4 regions of the Streptomyces sp. NPDC104371 genome follow, and region 4 is predicted to be linked to each of the others. Evidence: riboswitches for the same ligand, from Rfam matches in the RefSeq annotation. Region 4 holds a riboswitch; each other region holds the start of a gene.
What was found. A riboswitch is a leader RNA that binds a small molecule or an ion and turns the genes downstream of it on or off. The one in region 4 is predicted to bind cyclic di-AMP.
Positions count from the first base shown of each region.

Region 1 (4,455 bases), on a different contig from region 4:
CGGGCCTGCTCCAGCGCCGGGTGGACGCGGAGGCGGGCGAGGGCTTCGGCGTGGCGGGCGTCGTCGGTCAGGTCCGACTCCAGCAGCTCGCGCAGCGCGATGTCCTCGGGCAGCCCCAGGCGCTCCGCGCGCTCGCGCAGATGCAGGACGGGCAGGGTGGGGACGCCCTCCCGCAGATCCGTCCCGGGCGTCTTGCCGGACTCGTGCGAGTCCGAGGCGATGTCCAGGACGTCGTCGGCCAACTGGAACGCCACGCCGAGCCGCTCGCCGTACTGCGTCAGCACGTCCACGACGGTCTCGTCGGCGCCCGACATCATGGCGCCGAACCGGCAGGCCACGGCCACCAGCGAACCGGTCTTGCCACTGAGGACGTCGAGGTAGTGCTCCACCGGGTCGCGGCCGTCCCGGGGGCCCGCGGTCTCCAGGATCTGGCCCGTGACCAGCCGCTCGAAGGCCTCGGCCTGGATACGGACCGCCTCCGGGCCGAGGTCGGCCAGGGTGTGCGACGCCCTGGCGAAGAGGAAGTCACCGGTGAGGACCGCGAGCGCGTTGCCCCAGCGGGTGTTGGCGCTGTCGACCCCGCGCCGCACCTCGGCCTCGTCCATCACGTCGTCGTGGTAGAGCGTGGCCAGGTGGGTCAGCTCCACGACCACGGCGGAGGGCACGATCCCGGGCGCGTACGGGTCACCGAACTGCGCCGCGAGCATCACGAGCAGCGGCCGGAACCGCTTCCCGCCCGCGCGCACCAGATGCTGCGCGGCCTCCGTGATGAACGGGACCTCGCTCTTGGTGGCGTCGAGCAGCCCTTCCTCGACAGCGGTCAGCCCGGCCTGGACATCGGCTTCCAGAGCCTGGTCCCGCATGCTCAGCCCGAACGGCCCGACGACGGTCACGTGGGGTCTCCTGTCTGCTGCCGGTCACACGGTGGGTCTCAAGAATGGTCACGTGGTCGATGACGCTGCCGGTCGACCGGCTCATGGAGCCTGTCGATCTGTCGCCGCCACACTCAAGTCAGCGTATCCGGTCACGTTTCGATCACCGCGAGCGCCCGCTCTTCCAGGCCGGGCGGTATCGGATCACGAACGGTGCGTCCATGATCAGGTTACCCAAACAGGTACATATCGGCACAAATGATGAGCGCCTCGCGAAGTCGGTGACGCCTTCGCGTGCCGTCTCCGCGTGTCCGGATTTCGTAGGTCACCTCTTGAGGACAAACAGGGCAAATCACCCTCTATCACCTCCCCCTGGACGCACAGAACGCTCCAATTTCGCCCGAATTAGCCCTATATATCCCTTAGTTACCGATGTGAGATCAAGATGCTGTAAGTGAAATAGGTCACGCGTCCGCCGGGTCAGGTGGTTCGAGCCAGTCGCCAAACTCCCGTTCGCGAACGGCAAGTTGATTCACGCTCAGCAAATTGGATCATTACCACCATTCCCCCATGTCAAGGTCATTTAGACCTGATCATGACGTTCGGCCTTGTTTCGGACATGCGCTTCCGCATACGTTCCCCTCACTCGAGCGGACGCCGAATCCTGCCACCGCCCGAGATCCCATCGACCCCATGCAGGCAGGAGCGGGGGACCCAGGTAAGTCGCCGGACCGGACATCGCGCCGGACCGGCTCGGGGTGAAGCCGTGCCTCGTACGAGGACACGGCCGGGCACCTCCCCGCCCGAACCCGACAGCTCACCTCGTAGGCGTAGGAGAGGAATACGACATGCCCGCTTTCGCCCTGCCCGCACGCCGTCGGGACCGTGGCTCCAAGGCCTCCCGTCTCACCCGCACTCTCGGTCTCGTGGGAGCCGGCGCCGCCGCTCTCGCCCTCCCCGTCGTGGGCGCCACCAGCGCCTTCGCCGCTCCCGAGCCCACCCAGACCGTGACCCTGAAGACCCAGGGCACGACCCTCGACAGCTGGATACGCCAGTCGCTGTCGATCATGTCCCAGCACAACATCCCGGGTTCGTACGACGGCATCTACCGCAACGTGATGCGTGAGTCCTCGGGCAACCCGAAGGCCATCAACCTCTGGGACTCCAACGCCCGCGCGGGCATCCCGTCCAAGGGCCTCCTCCAGGTCATCGACCCGACCTTCCGCACGTACCACGTGGCGGGCACGGCGTTCGACCCGTACGACCCGGTCGCGAACATCACCGCCGCGTGCAACTACGCCGCCGCGCGGTACGGCTCGATCGACAACGTCAACAGCGCGTACTGAGCCCCGCCGGGCCGACAAGGGCCCACCGGCCCCACCGGCCCCCTGGTCCTACCGGGCCGCGAAGAGTCTTTCGAGGACGACGGCGATGCCGTCGTCCTCGTTCGACGTGGTGATCTCGTCCGCGACCGCCTTGAGTTCCGGATGGGCGTTGGCCATGGCGACGCCGTGCGCCGCCCAGCGGAACATGGGGATGTCATTGGGCATGTCGCCGAAGGCGATGGTCGACGCCCGCGCGAGGCCGAGATACTCGGCCGCCAGCGCGAGCCCCGTCGCCTTGGTGACACCGCACGGCTGGAGTTCGACCGTGCCGGGCCCCGACATGGTGACCGTCGCGAGCGAGCCGACCGCCTCACGGGCCACCGCCGCCAACTCGTCGTCCGACAGGGCGTGATGGCGCAGCAGCACCTTGCTGATCGGCTCGCACCACAGATCGTCGCGCCGTTGGACCCGTACCGCGGGCAGCGTGGGGTGCGGCATCAGATAGCCGGGCTCGATGAGCGTGAGCCCGTCCACCCCGTCCTGGTCGACGGCCGCGCACACCTGCCCGACCTCGGCCTCGATCTTGCCGAGCGCGGTCTCGGCCAACTCCCGGTCCAGCGTGACGGAGAACAGCAGCCGGTCCGCGCCCGCGTCGTACACCTGCGCGCCCTGTCCGCACACCGCGAGCCCCCTGCTGCCGAGATCGTCCAGCAGGGGCCGGGTCCTCGGCGCCGGGCGCCCCGTCACCACGAGATGCTGCGCGCCGGCCGCCGTGGCCCGCTCCAGCACGGCCTTCGACCGGTCGGAGAGCGTGTCGTCACCCCGCAGCAGCGTGCCGTCCAGGTCTGTGGCGATAAGGGCGTATGCGAGGGGTGCGGCCATGATCAGAGAATACGGACGGAACCGCCGGGCGACTCGGCGCGAACCGGACGAGGTCCCGTTCTCCCGTACACACCGTGATCGACACGCTACGATGGTGGGTTCGGCAAGTCCCTCTCCGCAGCGGGGCGTTGACCTCAGCCGTGTGCTGCCGCCAGATGCCTGGCCAGCCGCGGCGAGGCGAACTCCGTACCGCAGACGAAGCGCATCACCGGGCCGTACGAGGCCGCCGCCGGAAGGCCCGTGAAATAGAGGCCGGGGACGGACGACACATAGCCCGCGCCGAGCTTCGGCGCGCCCCGGCTCACCGCCAGTTCCGTACGCAGTTCATGGCCGAGGAAGTCCATCGCGGCGATGTCCACGCGGTAGCCGGTCGCCGCGATCACATGGTCCGCGGTCAGCTCCTCCGTACGGCCCGCGTGCGTCCGCACCGTCAGCGCCGGTCCGCTGTCCGTCGCGGACGCGCTGACGATACGGGCGACCTCGCGCACCCGCACCGCGCCCTCGAAGCGGTCGCGCAGCCACCACGCGCCGAGCGGGCCGAGGACGCGGCGGACCAGGTAGTGGCGCGCCTGGGCGGGCAGATAGCGGTAGGGATGCGGGTAGTAGCTGAGGGCCCACAGCGACCAGGCGCGGCCGAACGGCGACTCGGGCCGCAGCTTGGGCTGGCGCCAGGGCGGGGCGCCGAAGGAGACCTGGCCCCGGCCGCGCGCGACCACGCGGACCCGCGCGCCCGCCTCGGCCGCCAGCGCCGCCGTCTCCAGAGCGGACTGGCCCGCGCCGACGACCAGCAGGTCCTTGCCGCGGAACCGGGTCAGCTCGTGGTGCTGGGAGCTGTGGGAGAGCGGGGCCGTCGGGGCGGGGCCGTCCGCCGCCGCCCCCGCCAGCTCGCGCGGGACGTGGGCGAGACCGGACAGTCCGGTCGCCACCACCACCGCCCGCGCGGTGAACAACTCCCCCGAGTCCAGCTTCAGTTCGAAGTCACCGCCCGTGCGCCGGTCCACGGAGACGACGCGGGTCCGCTCCAGTTCCGGCACCTGCTTGTGCTGGAACCACTCGCCGTAGGCCTGGAACATCTCGACCGGGATGATGTCCTCGTCGGTCACCAGCCGGCGGATGCCCGCCGCGTCGCAGTAGTCGACCAGGGTGTGGCCCCGCCGGGGGGCGTCGATGTTCGAGGCGGCCGGGGTCGACTTGAGGAGCATGCCCTCGGGCATATGGTCGCGCCAGCTCACCATGGGCTCGCCGAAGACGCGCACCGGGATGCCGCGCGCCCGCAGATGGGCGGCGGTGGACAGGCCGAACGGCCCGGCGCCGATGACTGCTACCGGTTGGATCACGAAGTCCCTCCCCAGGACGCACACATGCCTACTTCGTGG
Region 1 is NZ_JBVJNF010000013.1:129,058-133,512, reverse strand. Features, by position in the region: gene ACZ60T_RS30960 (polyprenyl synthetase family protein) at 1-893, opposite strand, end outside; cyclic di-AMP (ydaO/yuaA leader) riboswitch at 1,550-1,716, shown strand; gene ACZ60T_RS30955 (transglycosylase SLT domain-containing protein) at 1,721-2,218, shown strand; gene ACZ60T_RS30950 (HAD family hydrolase) at 2,267-3,079, opposite strand; gene ACZ60T_RS30945 (FAD-dependent oxidoreductase) at 3,214-4,416, opposite strand.
Region 1: linked by a shared signal. The riboswitch ahead of ACZ60T_RS30955 (transglycosylase SLT domain-containing protein) and the one ahead of ACZ60T_RS29790 (transglycosylase family protein) in region 4 are both predicted to bind cyclic di-AMP.

Region 2 (4,455 bases), on a different contig from region 4:
GAAGACGGTCGCCCAGCGCCGTACGTCGTAGCGGGTCCGCGGCCAGCGCAGCTCGGCCGCCACGAGGACGCAGTAGCAGAGCGACGCGAGGATCAGCAGGCTGATGGTGACGGTCCGCAGGACGCCGCTGTCGTCACGGTTCCAGAGGTAGGGGTCGCGGTCCTCGGCGGCGATGAGCTTCGACCCGGCCACCACGGAGGTGGCGAGCGCGCCGCTCAGGATCCAGTGGTCACCGACGCCGGTCCGCACCTGCCGACGGTCGAAACGCCGGAAGGCGATCACGTACAACGCCAGTCCGAGCCAGAAGAACACGAGCGCCAGGTGCGCTAGCCACGCCACCTTCAGGGCCGTGGCGAGCACCGCGCCGAGCACCGCGATCCCCTCCGTCGCCACACACCCGAGGAACACCGACCCCGGCATCCGGCGCCCCCAGTGCCGTACGACCGGCAGGGTCAGCCTCAGCCAGAGCGCGATGGCCAGCGCGAGGAGCGCCTCGGCGAGCCACTGTCCGCCCAGCAGGGAGATCCGCGTGCCCAGGACGGTCGTCGCCGCGACCGAGGTGAACGCGGCCGGGGAGCGCGTCTCGGCCAGCCACCGGCCGTGCTCCCGCAGCAGGCGCCGGACGGCATCGGCCGCGAGCCCCAGCCAGGCGGCACAGGCCAGGGCCAGGAGGATGCGGGAGAGGGTCTCGAACCCGGCCAGATGCAGTCCGACCGACACGATGCCGGTCGCCATCACGGCGGCCCCGGCGGCCGGCGGGCGCCGCGCCCACCAGGCACGCAGCGCGGAGGTCCCTGACATGCGCCCGATGCTATGGACGCATCCCCGGCTCGCGTGCGGGGCACGCGCGCGTGGCTGCCAAATCAACCCCACGCGCACGTGCCGTACGGGAGCGGGTGGGGATCAGGCCGGGCGGACCACGCTGTGGATGGCCGAGGTGCCGTCGTAGTAGACCGACTCCTCGCGGACGTACGCACCCGGCTTCGGGGCGTGGATCATCATGCCGTCGCCGATGTAGAGGCCGACGTGGCTGATGTCGTCGTAGAAGAAGATCAGGTCACCGGGCTGGGCGTTGGCGATCGAGACCGTCGTGCCGACCTTCACCTGGTCCCAGGTCGTCCGCGGCAGCGAGACCCCGGCGGCCTTCCAGGAGGCCTGGGTCAGCCCGGAGCAGTCGTAGGAGTCGGGCCCGGTCGCGCCCCACACGTACGGCTTCCCGATCTGGGAGCGGGCGAACGAGAGGGCCTTCTCCGCCTTCGTCGTGGAGGAGGAGCCGGAGCCGGTGGAGCCGGAGCCTGTGGAGCCCGATCCGGCGGAGGAGTCCGAGGAGCCGGACGAGCCCGACGAGGACTGCTTCTCCTGGGCCGCCTTCTCGGCCTCCTCCCGCTGGGCCGCCTGCTGCTTGGCCAGCTCCTGCGCCTTGCGCTGGGCCTCCGCCTGCTTCTTCTTCTCGATCTCCGCGAGCCGCGCCTTCTCCTCCGCGGTGAGCTGGGACAGCACCTTCCGCGCGCTGGAGAGCTTCTGCTGGACCTCCGTCTTGGACGACTTGAGCGTCTTCTGCGCCTCGGTGAGCGTCTGAAGGCTCTTGGTCGCCTCCCGCCGCTTCTTCATCGTCGCGGCCTGCTCGGTGACGTACTGGTCGACCGCCACCTTCTGGCGGCCGGTCAGCCGGTCCGCGAGCTGGGTCTGGTCGAAGTAGGCCTGCGGCGAGTCGGCCAGCAGGAACGTGGCGGTGCCGGGGGACGCGCTCCCGGTGCGGTACTGCGCGGCGGCGAACGAGCCGAGCTGCTCGCGCGCCTCGTTGAGCTTCTGCGTGCGCTGGGCGACCTGGTCGAGGAGCGTGTCCGTGTGCTTGCGCTGCTCGGTCGTCTTCTCCTTGGCCGCGTTGTACTTCTCGGTGGCCGTCCCGGCCTGCCGGTACAGCTCGTCGACCTGCTTCTGCACCTCCTCCATGCTCGGCTTGCGCGGGGCGGGCGCGGCGTTCGCCGTCTGGGAGAGCAGGGCCACGGAGGCGAGAGCGGCCGTCGCGAGGGCGGGGGTGCGTATGCCTGAGGGACGCGGCTTGCGGTGCGGGGCCATGGAGGGCGACTCCTTCCGTGCTCCGCCTACCGAGTTAGCTGTCGGGTTCGGGCGGAGATGTGGAAGGTGTGCCCTACAGCCGTGCCCCGCGGGGCGGTCGGCCGATTCACCCCAAGGTCGGTGTGGGTCCCCGGCTCCGGCTGCCCTGGGGCGCACCGGACTCGGCGGTGGCCGCGTGGCCCGGCGACGTTCGCCGGTGGGGGTCCTGCGGCCCGCCCGGCACGCTAGCCAACTCCTGTGGCGCCTGTGAAGGTTGATGTGCGATATGCCCGATACATTTTCGTGACCTTCATCATGGGAGTCGCTCCGTGCGGTCACTATGAGGGGGCTTATGGAGGCTTGCGGCACTTCTTCGGTATCCATCGGGTGATGCTGGTACGTCGCGTTTGCGCCGCTCCGAGGGGGCGCGCGGAACGTGACCAGGCCTGGCCCGGCGGTGAAGGCGCGCCCGGCTTCGATCTCGAGGGCGGGCTTCCGGGTACCGGCTCCGATTCCGAGGCCCGGCTTCCGAGCAACGGCTCCGATCCCGAGGGCGGACTTCTCAGGGCGGCCCTCGGTTGTCGGTGGGGCGGCCTAGACTCGGAGAGCGATGAGCAGCCTCTTTGACGACAGCTTCCTGGCGGACCTCAAGGCCACTCCGGCCCCCGAGGAAGAGCCCCCGCCGCCCGAGGACGAACACGCTCCGGAGCTGGTCCCGGACGATCTGTTCGGGGGGAAGTTCGACATGCCGCCGGACCGGGACATCTACTACCGCGACGGCGCGCCCCGCCCGCCCATCGACCCGGCGGCGCTGCTGGAGGGGCTGAACGGCAACCAGCGCGCGGCCGTGACGCACGCGGGCTCCCCGCTGCTCATCGTCGCGGGCGCGGGCTCCGGCAAGACCCGCGTGCTCACGCACCGCATCGCCCATCTGCTGGCCGAGCGGAGTGTGCACCCCGGCCAGATCCTCGCGATCACGTTCACCAACAAGGCCGCGGGCGAGATGAAGGAGCGCGTCGAGCAGCTCGTCGGCCCGCGGGCCCACGCGATGTGGGTGATGACCTTCCACAGCGCGTGCGTCCGCATCCTGCGGCGCGAGTCGAAGAAGCTCGGCTTCACGTCCTCGTTCTCGATCTACGACGCGGCCGACAGCAAGCGGCTGATGGCGCTGGTGTGCCGCGATCTGGACCTCGACCCCAAGCAGTTCCCGCCCAAGTCGTTCAGCGCCAAGATCTCCAACCTGAAGAACGAGCTGATCGACGAGGAGGACTTCGCCGCCCAGGCGGCCGACGGCTTCGAGAAGACCCTCGCCCAGGCGTACGCGCTCTACCAGTCCCGGCTGCGCGAGGCGAACGCCCTCGACTTCGACGACCTGATCATGACGACGGTCAACCTGCTGCGCGCCTTCCCGGACGTGGCCGAGCACTACCGCCGCCGCTTCCGCCATGTGCTGGTCGACGAGTACCAGGACACCAACCACGCCCAGTACGCCCTGGTGCGCGAGCTGGTCGGCCCCGCGGCCGGTGACCGGCCCGAAGGCGCGCCGTCCGGTGAGTACGACCTGCCCCCGGCCGAACTGTGCGTCGTGGGCGACGCCGACCAGTCGATCTACGCCTTCCGCGGCGCGACCATCCGCAACATCCTCCAGTTCGAGGAGGACTACGCGGACGCGACGACGATCCTGCTGGAGCAGAACTACCGCTCCACGCAGACGATCCTGAGCGCCGCCAACGCGGTCATCGAGCGCAACGAGTCGCGCCGCCCCAAGAACCTGTGGACCAACGCGGGCATGGGCGCGCGGATCTCGGGCTACGTCGCCGACACCGAGCACGACGAGGCGCAGTTCGTCGCCGACGAGATAGACCGTCTCACCGACCGGGGCGAGGCGAAGGCGGGCGACGTCGCCGTCTTCTACCGCACGAACGCCCAGTCCCGTGTCTTCGAAGAGGTCTTCATCCGTGTCGGCCTGCCCTACAAGGTCGTCGGCGGCGTCCGCTTCTACGAGCGCAAGGAGGTCCGGGACGTCCTGGCCTACCTGCGGGTGCTGGCGAACCCGGAGGACTCCGTCCCGCTGCGGCGGATCCTGAACGTGCCGAAGCGGGGCATCGGCGAGCGTGCCGAAGCGATGGTCGACGCCCTCGCCCAGCGGGAGAAGATCAGCTTCGCGCAGGCGCTGCGCCGGGTCGACGAGGCGTACGGGATGGCGGCCCGCTCGACCAACGCGGTCAAGCGGTTCAACGCGCTGATGGAGGACCTGCGGACGATCGTGGAGTCGAACGCCGGACCGGCCACGGTCCTGGAGGCGGTCCTCGAACGCACCGGGTATCTGGCCGAGTTGCAGGCCTCGACCGACCCCCAGGACGAGACCCGTATCGAGAACCTCCAGGAACTGGCCGC
Region 2 is NZ_JBVJNF010000002.1:935,886-940,340, reverse strand. Features, by position in the region: gene ACZ60T_RS10055 (tellurite resistance/C4-dicarboxylate transporter family protein) at 1-801, opposite strand, end outside; gene ACZ60T_RS10050 (C40 family peptidase) at 904-2,079, opposite strand; cyclic di-AMP (ydaO/yuaA leader) riboswitch at 2,088-2,256, opposite strand; gene pcrA (DNA helicase PcrA) at 2,669-4,455, shown strand, end outside.
Region 2: linked by a shared signal. The riboswitch ahead of ACZ60T_RS10050 (C40 family peptidase) and the one ahead of ACZ60T_RS29790 (transglycosylase family protein) in region 4 are both predicted to bind cyclic di-AMP.

Region 3 (4,455 bases), on a different contig from region 4:
GACCGAGATCCCCGACGCGCTGGGCAAGCTGACGCGGCTGCGCTACCTCAACGTCGGCGAGAACTCCCTGACCGCGCTGCCCGAGGCCATCGGCCGGATGACCGGGCTGATCGAACTGAGGGCGCAGTCCAACCGGCTGACCACGCTGCCCGACAGCATCGGCCGACTGCACCGCCTGCGCGAACTCTGGCTCCGGGGCAACGCGATCGAACGCCTGCCGTCGTCCCTGGCCGACCTTCACGACCTGCGTCACCTGGACCTGCGGGAGAACGCCCTGGCCGAGCTTCCGCGCGCGCTGGCCGGGTTGCCCCGGCTGCGCCGGCTCGACGTACGCGGCAACCGCCTCACGCGCCTGCCGGACTGGGTCCTCGGCCTGCCCGCGCTGGAGAAGCTGGACCTGCGCTGGAACGCCTGCGCGCCCGCTCCGTCGCTGTCGGCCGAGCTGGAGCGGCGGGGGTGTGTCGTCCTTCTGTAGACCGCGAGCCGTCACGGGTGAGAGAGGTCAGTGCCTCGTCAGTTCCGTGAGCGGCAGCGTGTGCTGGGTGTGGACCACCTTCGCGTGGAGATAGCGGACGTTGTGGGCCGTGGTGAAGACACCCGTCGGAACGCGGTCGACGACCGTGAGGCCCAGGGCGCGGAGTTGGGACGCCTTGTCGGGGTTGTTGGACAGCAGGTCCAGGGACTCGATGCCGAGGACGCGCAGCATCTGGGCGGCGGCCGTGTAGTCACGGGCGTCCTCCGGCAGCCCGAGCGCGGCGTTCGCCTCGTAGGTGTCGAGGCCCTGGTCCTGGAGCGCGTAGGCGTCGAGCTTGTTGTAGAGGCCGATACCGCGGCCCTCCTGGCGGAGGTAGAGCAGCACGCCGCCCCGGTCGGCGATGCGCCGCACCGCCTCGCGCAGTTGGGGACCGCAGTCGCAGCGGGCCGAGCCGAGGACATCGCCGGTCAGGCACTCGGAGTGCAGCCGCACCAGCGGAGCGCGGTCGGCGGCGGGCTCGCCGAGGACCACCGCCACATGCTCCTGGCCGTCCGCGAGGCCGTGGAAGGTGACCAGGTCGGCCGTGACGGCGCAGTCGTCGCCGAAGCGGAGCGGGACCGTCACGCGGGTGCGGACGGTGGCGGCGGGGAGGCCGGCCGGGTCGCCGCTGTCGGCGGCACCGGACGCCGTGGTGTCGCGGGGGTCGCACATGTCGGTCGTCCTTGTCCGGGCCGGTGGGTAGCGGGTGCCGAGGATGCGCCCCCATGCTTCCGCTGTGCGGCACCCCTCGGTCGGAGACTGTAATCAACCGACCGGAAGGCGATCGCCCGAGCCCCGTCCGGATCCCCGCCCCCGACCACTGGAGCGCGACCCCATGGCCCACCCCTACGTTCTGTTGTCCGCCGCCGTCTCGCTCGACGGCTTCCTGGACGACACCGGACCCGAGCGGCTTCTGCTGTCCGGGCCGGAGGACTTCGACCGGGTCGACGAGGTACGGGCGGACAGCGACGCGATCCTCGTCGGCGCGGGCACGCTGCGCAGCGACAACCCGCGCCTGCTGGTCGCCTCCGCCGAGCGGCGCGCGGCCCGGATCGCCGCCGGGCGCCCGGAACACCCGCTGAAGGTCACCGTCAGCGCGTCCGGCGACCTCGACCCCGCGGCCCGGTTCTGGCACACGGGCGGCGCGAAGATCGTCTATACGACGGACGAGGGCGCCCGGCGACTGCGGGAGGTGCTGCCGACGGACGTGGAGGTGACCTCGCTCGGCCCCGCCGTGGAGTGGGCGGCTGTGCTCGCGCACCTCGGGGACGTCAAGGGCGTACGGCGGTTGATGGTCGAGGGCGGCGGGCGCGTGCATACGCGGTTGCTCCAGCAGGGGCTCGCGGACGAGCTGCGGCTGGCGGTGGCGCCGCTGTTCGTGGGCGAGGCGGACGCGCCGCGGATGTTCGGGCCCGGGGCGTACCCGCCGGGCCGGATGCGGCTGCTGGAGACCCGGCCGGTCGGGGACGTCGTCCTGCTGCGGTACGTCCCCACGGCGCCCGGCACCGGGAGATCGGCCGCCGCCGCCGACCGGCGATGGCTGCGGACGGCCTGCGAACTGGCCGCGCAGTGCCCGCCCTCCCGTACGGCCTTCAGCGTCGGCGCGGTGATCGTCGCGGCCGACGGCACGGAGCTGGCGCGGGCGCACTCCCGGGAGGGCGGCGACCCCGTCGTCCACGCCGAGGAGGCGGCGCTGGCGAAGCTCGACCCGGCGGACCCCCGGCTGGCCACCGCCACGGTGTACAGCAGCCTGGAGCCGTGCACCCGCCGCGCCTCCCGGCCCGCGCCCTGCGCCCGGCTGATCCTCGACGCCGGGGTACGACGGGTGGTCACCGCATGGCGCGAGCCGGACACGTTCGTCGCGTCGGCCGACGGGAGCGGGGCGCTCACGGCCCAGGGGGTCGACGTGGTGCTCCTGCCGGAGTGCGAGCGGCGGGCGAAGGCCCCGAACGCCCATCTGCTCTCCCCGCCCGACCGCTCCTGACCTGGCCCCGGCGCTTCCCGGACCGGGTGAAACAGCAGGTGAGAGTGGGGAAGCGAGATCCGTGCACGAGGTACCCCGCGGATGACGTACACTTGAATCACCGACGCGGGGTGGAGCAGCTCGGTAGCTCGCTGGGCTCATAACCCAGAGGTCGCAGGTTCAAATCCTGTCCCCGCTACTGATCACCGAGGGCCGGAATCCGAAAGGGTTCCGGCCCTCGGTGCGTTCGCCCCCTCATACCCTCGCCTTGATCACTAGCAGTCACGTTGCGTAAGTGAACGGAATCGCTCCGCACAGCAACTGACGCCCCGTCAGGCTCATGAGACGGGTGACACGTGGTCAACTCGCCCTACTTCCACCGCTCATGAGGCGAAAGTCCTGGCCGATGGGATCGATGATCCGGCCGAGCAACTTGGAATACGGCCCTCGCGTCTATTAACGTTCGATAACGCAGCGCGGTCGTCCCAGCCGTCACCCGAGGCGGCTCCGTGCGCGTGTGCCGAATCCCGTAAGGGAACCGGGGAACCACCACTTTGGGGTGAATCGGGCGGATGCCGCCGTGGCAGCACGGCAGGCACAGAACCCGTAGGAGACCTTCCTGCTCCGAACCCGTCAGCTAACCCGGTAGGCGAGACGGAAGGAAAGGAGTGCGCCCGCGTGGCGTCCAACCGGTCTGCCCAGAACACGTCGTTCGCCCCCGAGGACACCCAGCCGTACGGCTTCGCGGCCCGCGACGACGAGGGCCCCTGGGAAGAGTGGAGTCCTTCGGAGGAGTCCGTCCGTCCCGTCCGCGGCAGGCACCGCGTCGGCAAGCAGCGCGGCGGCGGCCTCGCGCGCAGCTCCACCGTTCTCGGCGTCGGCGTCATAGCCGCCGTCGGCGCGGGCGGCATGGCCACCGCGCAGACCGGCAAGCCGCCGGTGTCGATCTCCCTGCCGGACATGCCCTCGTCCCTGCCCGACATCTCCTCGGTCACGGACTCCGCCAAGTCGCTCATCGGCCAGGACGACGACACCCCCGAGGCCGCCGCCACCCCCCTCAGCGACGTCGGCCTGACCAGCGCCGCCTCGGGCAGCGCGGACGCGGGCGAGGCGCTGCGCGCCCGGATCATGCAGCAGGCCGAGTCCCAGCAGGACCAGGTCGACCAGGCCGCCGCGCGTGCCGAGCAGGAGGCCGCCGCGAAGCAGGCCGCCGAGGCCGCGACCAAGGCGCAGGACGAAGCGAAGGCCAAGGCCGCCGCCGAGAAGAAGAAGGCCGAGGAGGCCAAGAAGAAGGCGGAGGAAGAGGCCCGCAAGAAGGCCGAGGAGGAGCGCCTGGCCAAGCTGGCCAAGCAGTACTCCCTGCCCACCTCCTCGTACACGCTGACCTCCCACTTCGGCGACGCCGGCAGCATGTGGTCCTCCGGCCACCACACCGGCCTCGACTTCGCCGCCCCCACGGGCACGCTCCTCAAGGCGATCCACACGGGCACCGTCACCGAGGCCGGCTGGGCCGGGGCGTACGGCTACCGCACGGTCCTCACCCTCGAGGACGGCACCGAGCTGTGGTACTGCCACCAGTCCTCGATCAGCGTCAGCGTCGGGCAGAAGGTCAGCACCGGCGATGTCATCGGGCGCGTGGGCGCGACCGGCAACGTCACCGGTCCGCATCTGCACCTCGAGGTCCACACGGGCGGCGGCGACGCGATCGACCCGCTGGCGTGGCTGCAGAACAAGGGCATCAACCCCTGAGCACCGGGCCCCGCGCCCGCACGCCCGCCCACCTCTGATCCCCGGCGGTCCTGACGGCTACCCCCCGACGTCAGGGCTGCCGGTCACGCGTTCCCGCACCGACACCGCGCCCGCCCGCCGCGTTTACGGGAACTTTGCCCCACACCGGAAGTGATCACTCCGAAGCGGGCGTTGACTACGGTCATGACTTCTCTTCGCAAGCTCGGCTCCTCCGACCTCGAGGTCTTCC
Region 3 is NZ_JBVJNF010000006.1:15,771-20,225, reverse strand. Features, by position in the region: gene ACZ60T_RS19350 (leucine-rich repeat domain-containing protein) at 1-475, shown strand, start outside; gene ACZ60T_RS19345 (GTP cyclohydrolase II) at 503-1,186, opposite strand; gene ACZ60T_RS19340 (dihydrofolate reductase family protein) at 1,350-2,498, shown strand; tRNA gene ACZ60T_RS19335 (tRNA-Met) at 2,603-2,676, shown strand; cyclic di-AMP (ydaO/yuaA leader) riboswitch at 2,986-3,144, shown strand; gene ACZ60T_RS19330 (M23 family metallopeptidase) at 3,156-4,226, shown strand; gene ACZ60T_RS19325 (aldo/keto reductase) at 4,410-4,455, shown strand, end outside.
Region 3: linked by a shared signal. The riboswitch ahead of ACZ60T_RS19330 (M23 family metallopeptidase) and the one ahead of ACZ60T_RS29790 (transglycosylase family protein) in region 4 are both predicted to bind cyclic di-AMP.

Region 4 (4,455 bases):
ACCCTCCGCAATGCCGCGAACACCCGGGCGGGAAGCGTGAGTTGGCTCTTCGACAAGTCTGTGACATTTACGTGATCCGCGCTGCATGAACTTGTGACAAGCGTTCGAGTGCGGCTACGTTCGCGCAGTAACGCGGCGGTGCGCCACGGCTGCCGCGTGGTCTCTGCTGTCGCGCGAAAGGCAACCGTATGCTTCCCGGGAACGGCCGTCACCGTCGCCGCCGCCAGGCCCCCGCGATCCTCGTCGCGGCAGGTGTGACCGGATCGGCGATCGCGATTCCGCTTCTCGGTGCCACCGGTGCGAGCGCGGCCGGTGCCACCACCTGGGACCAGGTCGCGGAGTGCGAGAGCGGCGGCTCCTGGAGCGCGGACACCGGCAACGGCCGCTACGGCGGCCTGCAGTTGACGCAGTCCGCCTGGGAGAAGTACGGCGGCCTCGACTACGCGCCCCGCGCGGACCAGGCCAGCCGCTCGCAGCAGATAGCCGTCGCCGAGCGGATCCTCTCCCACCGGGGGACCTCCGCCTGGCAGTCCTGCGCGCCCCTCGCCGGTCTGACCAAGCACTCCGGTGAGACCCAGGTCGACACGGGCGTCGCGAACGACCCGTCGTCCTCCCCCCACACCTCCGGCTCCGACTTCGGCGCGGCGAACGATCCCGGTCTGCCCGACATGCCCGGATCACCCAAGTCGACCCCGTTGCCGTCTACTTCCTCCCCTTCGCCCTCCACGTCCGAGTCCTCCCCCGAGTCGTCCCCGTCCTCGGACCCGACCACCGTTCCGTCCGAGCAGGGCACCGAGACGAGCGGCGCACAGGAGTCCGGCGAGCCGTCCGAGAAGGCGACGAAGCAGGCCGAGCCCGGCAAGTCGGCGCGGGAGACCGCCACTTCGGGCAAGGACGCGCACCGCACCTCCGGCGGCGGGCGCCACCGCGGCGGCAGTGCCGACGAACACGGCGCGAACGGGCGTGGCGGCGACGGGTTCGGGCGGCACGCCTCGCCCGACTCCCCTGCCCCGCACGGCGCCACGGACGGCTCGTACACCGTCCGTCCCGGCGACACGCTGTCCGCCATCGCCGACTCGCTTGAGCTGCACGGCGGATGGAGCGGGCTGTACGACGTGAACAAGAAGGCGATCGGCTCCGACCCCGACCTCATCCTCCCCGGTCAGAGCCTCGCGCTGGAAGACGGCCGCACAGCGAAGAAGCACTGAACTGTCCGGTTTCTGACGCCAGTTCACGCCCTACTTCGATGTCAAATGTCCGCTTTGGCGAGAGTGAGATATGAGTCTCATAAGCCCTGATCGTCTTTGAAATTCCGGCGATCGGCTGCTTACGGTCAAGGCCGCTCGCCACAGCGGGCCCCGACGGTCGCCACGCCGAATCCTGCCGGCGGCCGCCCGGGAACAGTCGTCGCGTCAAGCGCCGTAGGCAGGAGCGGGGGACCCAAGGTAAGTGCCGCGCCCGGGAGTTGACCGGGACGGCTAGGGGTGAAGCCGTACGCCCTTCGGGGGGTGCGGCCGGGCAGCTCAACCGGCCCGAACCCGACAGCTCACCTCGCAGGCGTCGGTGAGGGGATTCGAACCATGCTGTCTTCCGGCAAGGGCAAGCACCGTCGTCCGTCCAAGGCCGTCCGCGCCATCACGCTCGCCGGTGTCACCGGCGCCGCCGTCGCCGCCCCGCTGATGGCGGCCGGCAACGCCTCCGCCGCCACCACGGCCGAGTGGGACGCCGTCGCCCAGTGCGAGTCCGGCGGCAACTGGTCCATCAACACCGGCAACGGCTACTTCGGCGGCCTCCAGTTCGCCACGTCCACCTGGGCCGCGTACGGCGGCACCGCCTACGCCGCGCGCGCCGACCTGGCGAGCAAGGCGCAGCAGATAGCCGTCGCCGAGAAGGTCCTCGCGGGCCAGGGCAAGGGCGCCTGGCCGGTCTGCGGCAAGGGCCTGTCCAGCACCCCGAACAACGGTGGCGCGGCCCCCGCCGCCCCTGTCGCGCCGAAGAGCACGGCCCCTGTCGCGCCCAAGAGCACGGCCCCCGCCGCGCCCAAGAGCGCGCAGAGCGGCACCGTCTCCCGTTCGGCCGAGGCGCAGAAGGCCTCCCGTTCCACCGAGCGCCCGGCGGCGCGGAAGACCGTGACCACCCCGACCGGCAAGAAGGTCAAGAAGGGTGACGGCGAGTACAAGGTCGTCCGGGGCGACACCCTCAGCTCCATCGCCGCCGAGCGGCACATCCGCGGCGGCTGGCAGAAGCTGTTCGAGCTGAACAAGGACATCGTCGAGGACGCCGACCTCATCTACCCGGGCCAGCAGCTCCACCTGAAGTGACGGCCGGACAGCCGGGCCGCAACTCCCTTCTCCCGGCGGCCACCTCGACGTAGGCCGTCCGGAGACCCCCGCTCCCCGCTCCGGCGCGTGTTCCCCCGCACGCGCCGGAGCGGGGTTCTTCTGCCGTTCCCGCCCCGCCATTTGTTCCGACCTGAAACAATATGGAGCGTCAACCTGTTCGCGGGACGGTCGGTCAGTCGGCCGGGTCCGGCAGGCGGATAGGCTCTAGCCACAAAGTGCCCCGCACTCCAAAGCGTCACATCCCAGAAGGAGATGCACGTGCCGTCCATCGACGTCGTCGTAGCCCGGGAAATCCTGGACTCCCGAGGCAACCCCACGGTCGAGGTCGAGGTCGGCCTCGACGACGGCAGCACCGGTCGTGCCGCCGTTCCGTCCGGCGCCTCCACCGGCGCCTTCGAGGCCATCGAGCTCCGCGACGGTGACCCGGGCCGCTACCAGGGCAAGGGTGTCGAGAAGGCCGTCCTCGCCGTCATCGAGCAGATCGGCCCGGAGCTGGTCGGCTACGACGCCACCGAGCAGCGCCTGATCGACCAGGCGATGTTCGACCTGGACGCCACCGACAACAAGGGCTCCCTCGGCGCCAACGCCATCCTCGGCGTCTCCCTCGCCGTCGCCCACGCCGCCTCCGAGGCCAGCGACCTCCCGCTCTTCCGCTACCTCGGCGGCCCGAACGCGCACCTGCTGCCGGTGCCGATGATGAACATCCTGAACGGCGGGTCGCACGCCGACTCCAACGTGGACATCCAGGAGTTCATGATCGCCCCGATCGGCGCGGAGTCCTTCTCCGAGGCCCTGCGCTGGGGCGCCGAGGTCTACCACACCCTCAAGAAGGTGCTGAAGAACAAGGGTCTGTCCACCGGCCTCGGCGACGAGGGCGGCTTCGCCCCGAACCTCGGCTCCAACCGCGAGGCCCTCGACCTCATCCTCGAGGCGATCAAGGAGGCCGGCTACACCCCCGGCGAGCAGATCGCCCTCGCGCTCGACGTCGCCGCGTCCGAGTTCTACAAGGACGGCTCCTACGTCTTCGAGGGCAAGCAGCGCTCGGCCACCGAGATGACCGAGTACTACGCCGAGCTGGTCGAGGCGTACCCGCTGGTCTCCATCGAGGACCCGCTGTTCGAGGACGACTGGGAGGGCTGGAAGACCATCACCGCCAAGCTCGGTGACAAGGTCCAGCTCGTCGGTGACGACCTGTTCGTCACCAACCCGGAGCGCCTGGCCCGCGGTATCGAGGAGGGCGCCGCCAACGCCCTGCTGGTCAAGGTCAACCAGATCGGCTCGCTGACCGAGACCCTCGACGCCGTCGAGCTGGCCCAGCGCAACGGCTTCAAGTGCATGATGTCCCACCGCTCCGGCGAGACCGAGGACGTCACCATCGCCGACCTGGCCGTCGCCACCAACTGCGGCCAGATCAAGACCGGTGCCCCGGCCCGCTCCGAGCGCGTCGCCAAGTACAACCAGCTCCTGCGCATCGAGGAGATCCTCGACGACGCCGCGGTCTACGCCGGCCGCAGCGCCTTCCCGCGCTTCAAGGGCTGAGCTAGCCAGTCGTCGTACGTCCCCGTACGCGGTCCCGTACCGTGTGCGGGGACGTACGCGCGTATGAAGGGGAGGCGGGAGAGATGGCCGTGAAGGACCGCGACCGGTTCTCCACCACGACCAGGCTGCGGCTGCTCGGCGAGCAGACGGCCGCCCGGGTCTACCGCTCCCAGACCAAACGGCAGGCCCGCCGCTCCCGGCTCACCGGCCGCGCCGCCCTCCTCGCGCTGGTCCTGTGCTCGCTGATCGTGGCGCTCGCCTACCCGACCCGGCAGTACTTCTCCCAGCGCTCCGAGATCGCCGCCAAGCAGCGGGAGCGGCAGCGGGCCCACGAGCGGGTCGAGCACCTGCGCGACCTCAAGGCACGCTGGCAGGACGACGCGTACGCGCGCCAGCAGATCCGGCAGCGGCTGCACTATGTGATGCCGGGGGAGACCGGCTACATCGTGATCGACCCGCAGACGGCCAAGCCGTCGCAGTCGGGCCGGGCGATGGCCGCGCGCCCCTGGTACACCAGCCTCTGGGACGGAATCGACCGGGCCGACGAGCCCGGCGGATCCGGCCACTGAACCGG
Region 4 is NZ_JBVJNF010000012.1:101,187-105,641, reverse strand. Features, by position in the region: gene ACZ60T_RS29795 (transglycosylase family protein) at 189-1,208, shown strand; cyclic di-AMP (ydaO/yuaA leader) riboswitch at 1,408-1,575, shown strand; gene ACZ60T_RS29790 (transglycosylase family protein) at 1,581-2,321, shown strand; gene eno (phosphopyruvate hydratase) at 2,601-3,881, shown strand; gene ACZ60T_RS29780 (FtsB family cell division protein) at 3,965-4,450, shown strand.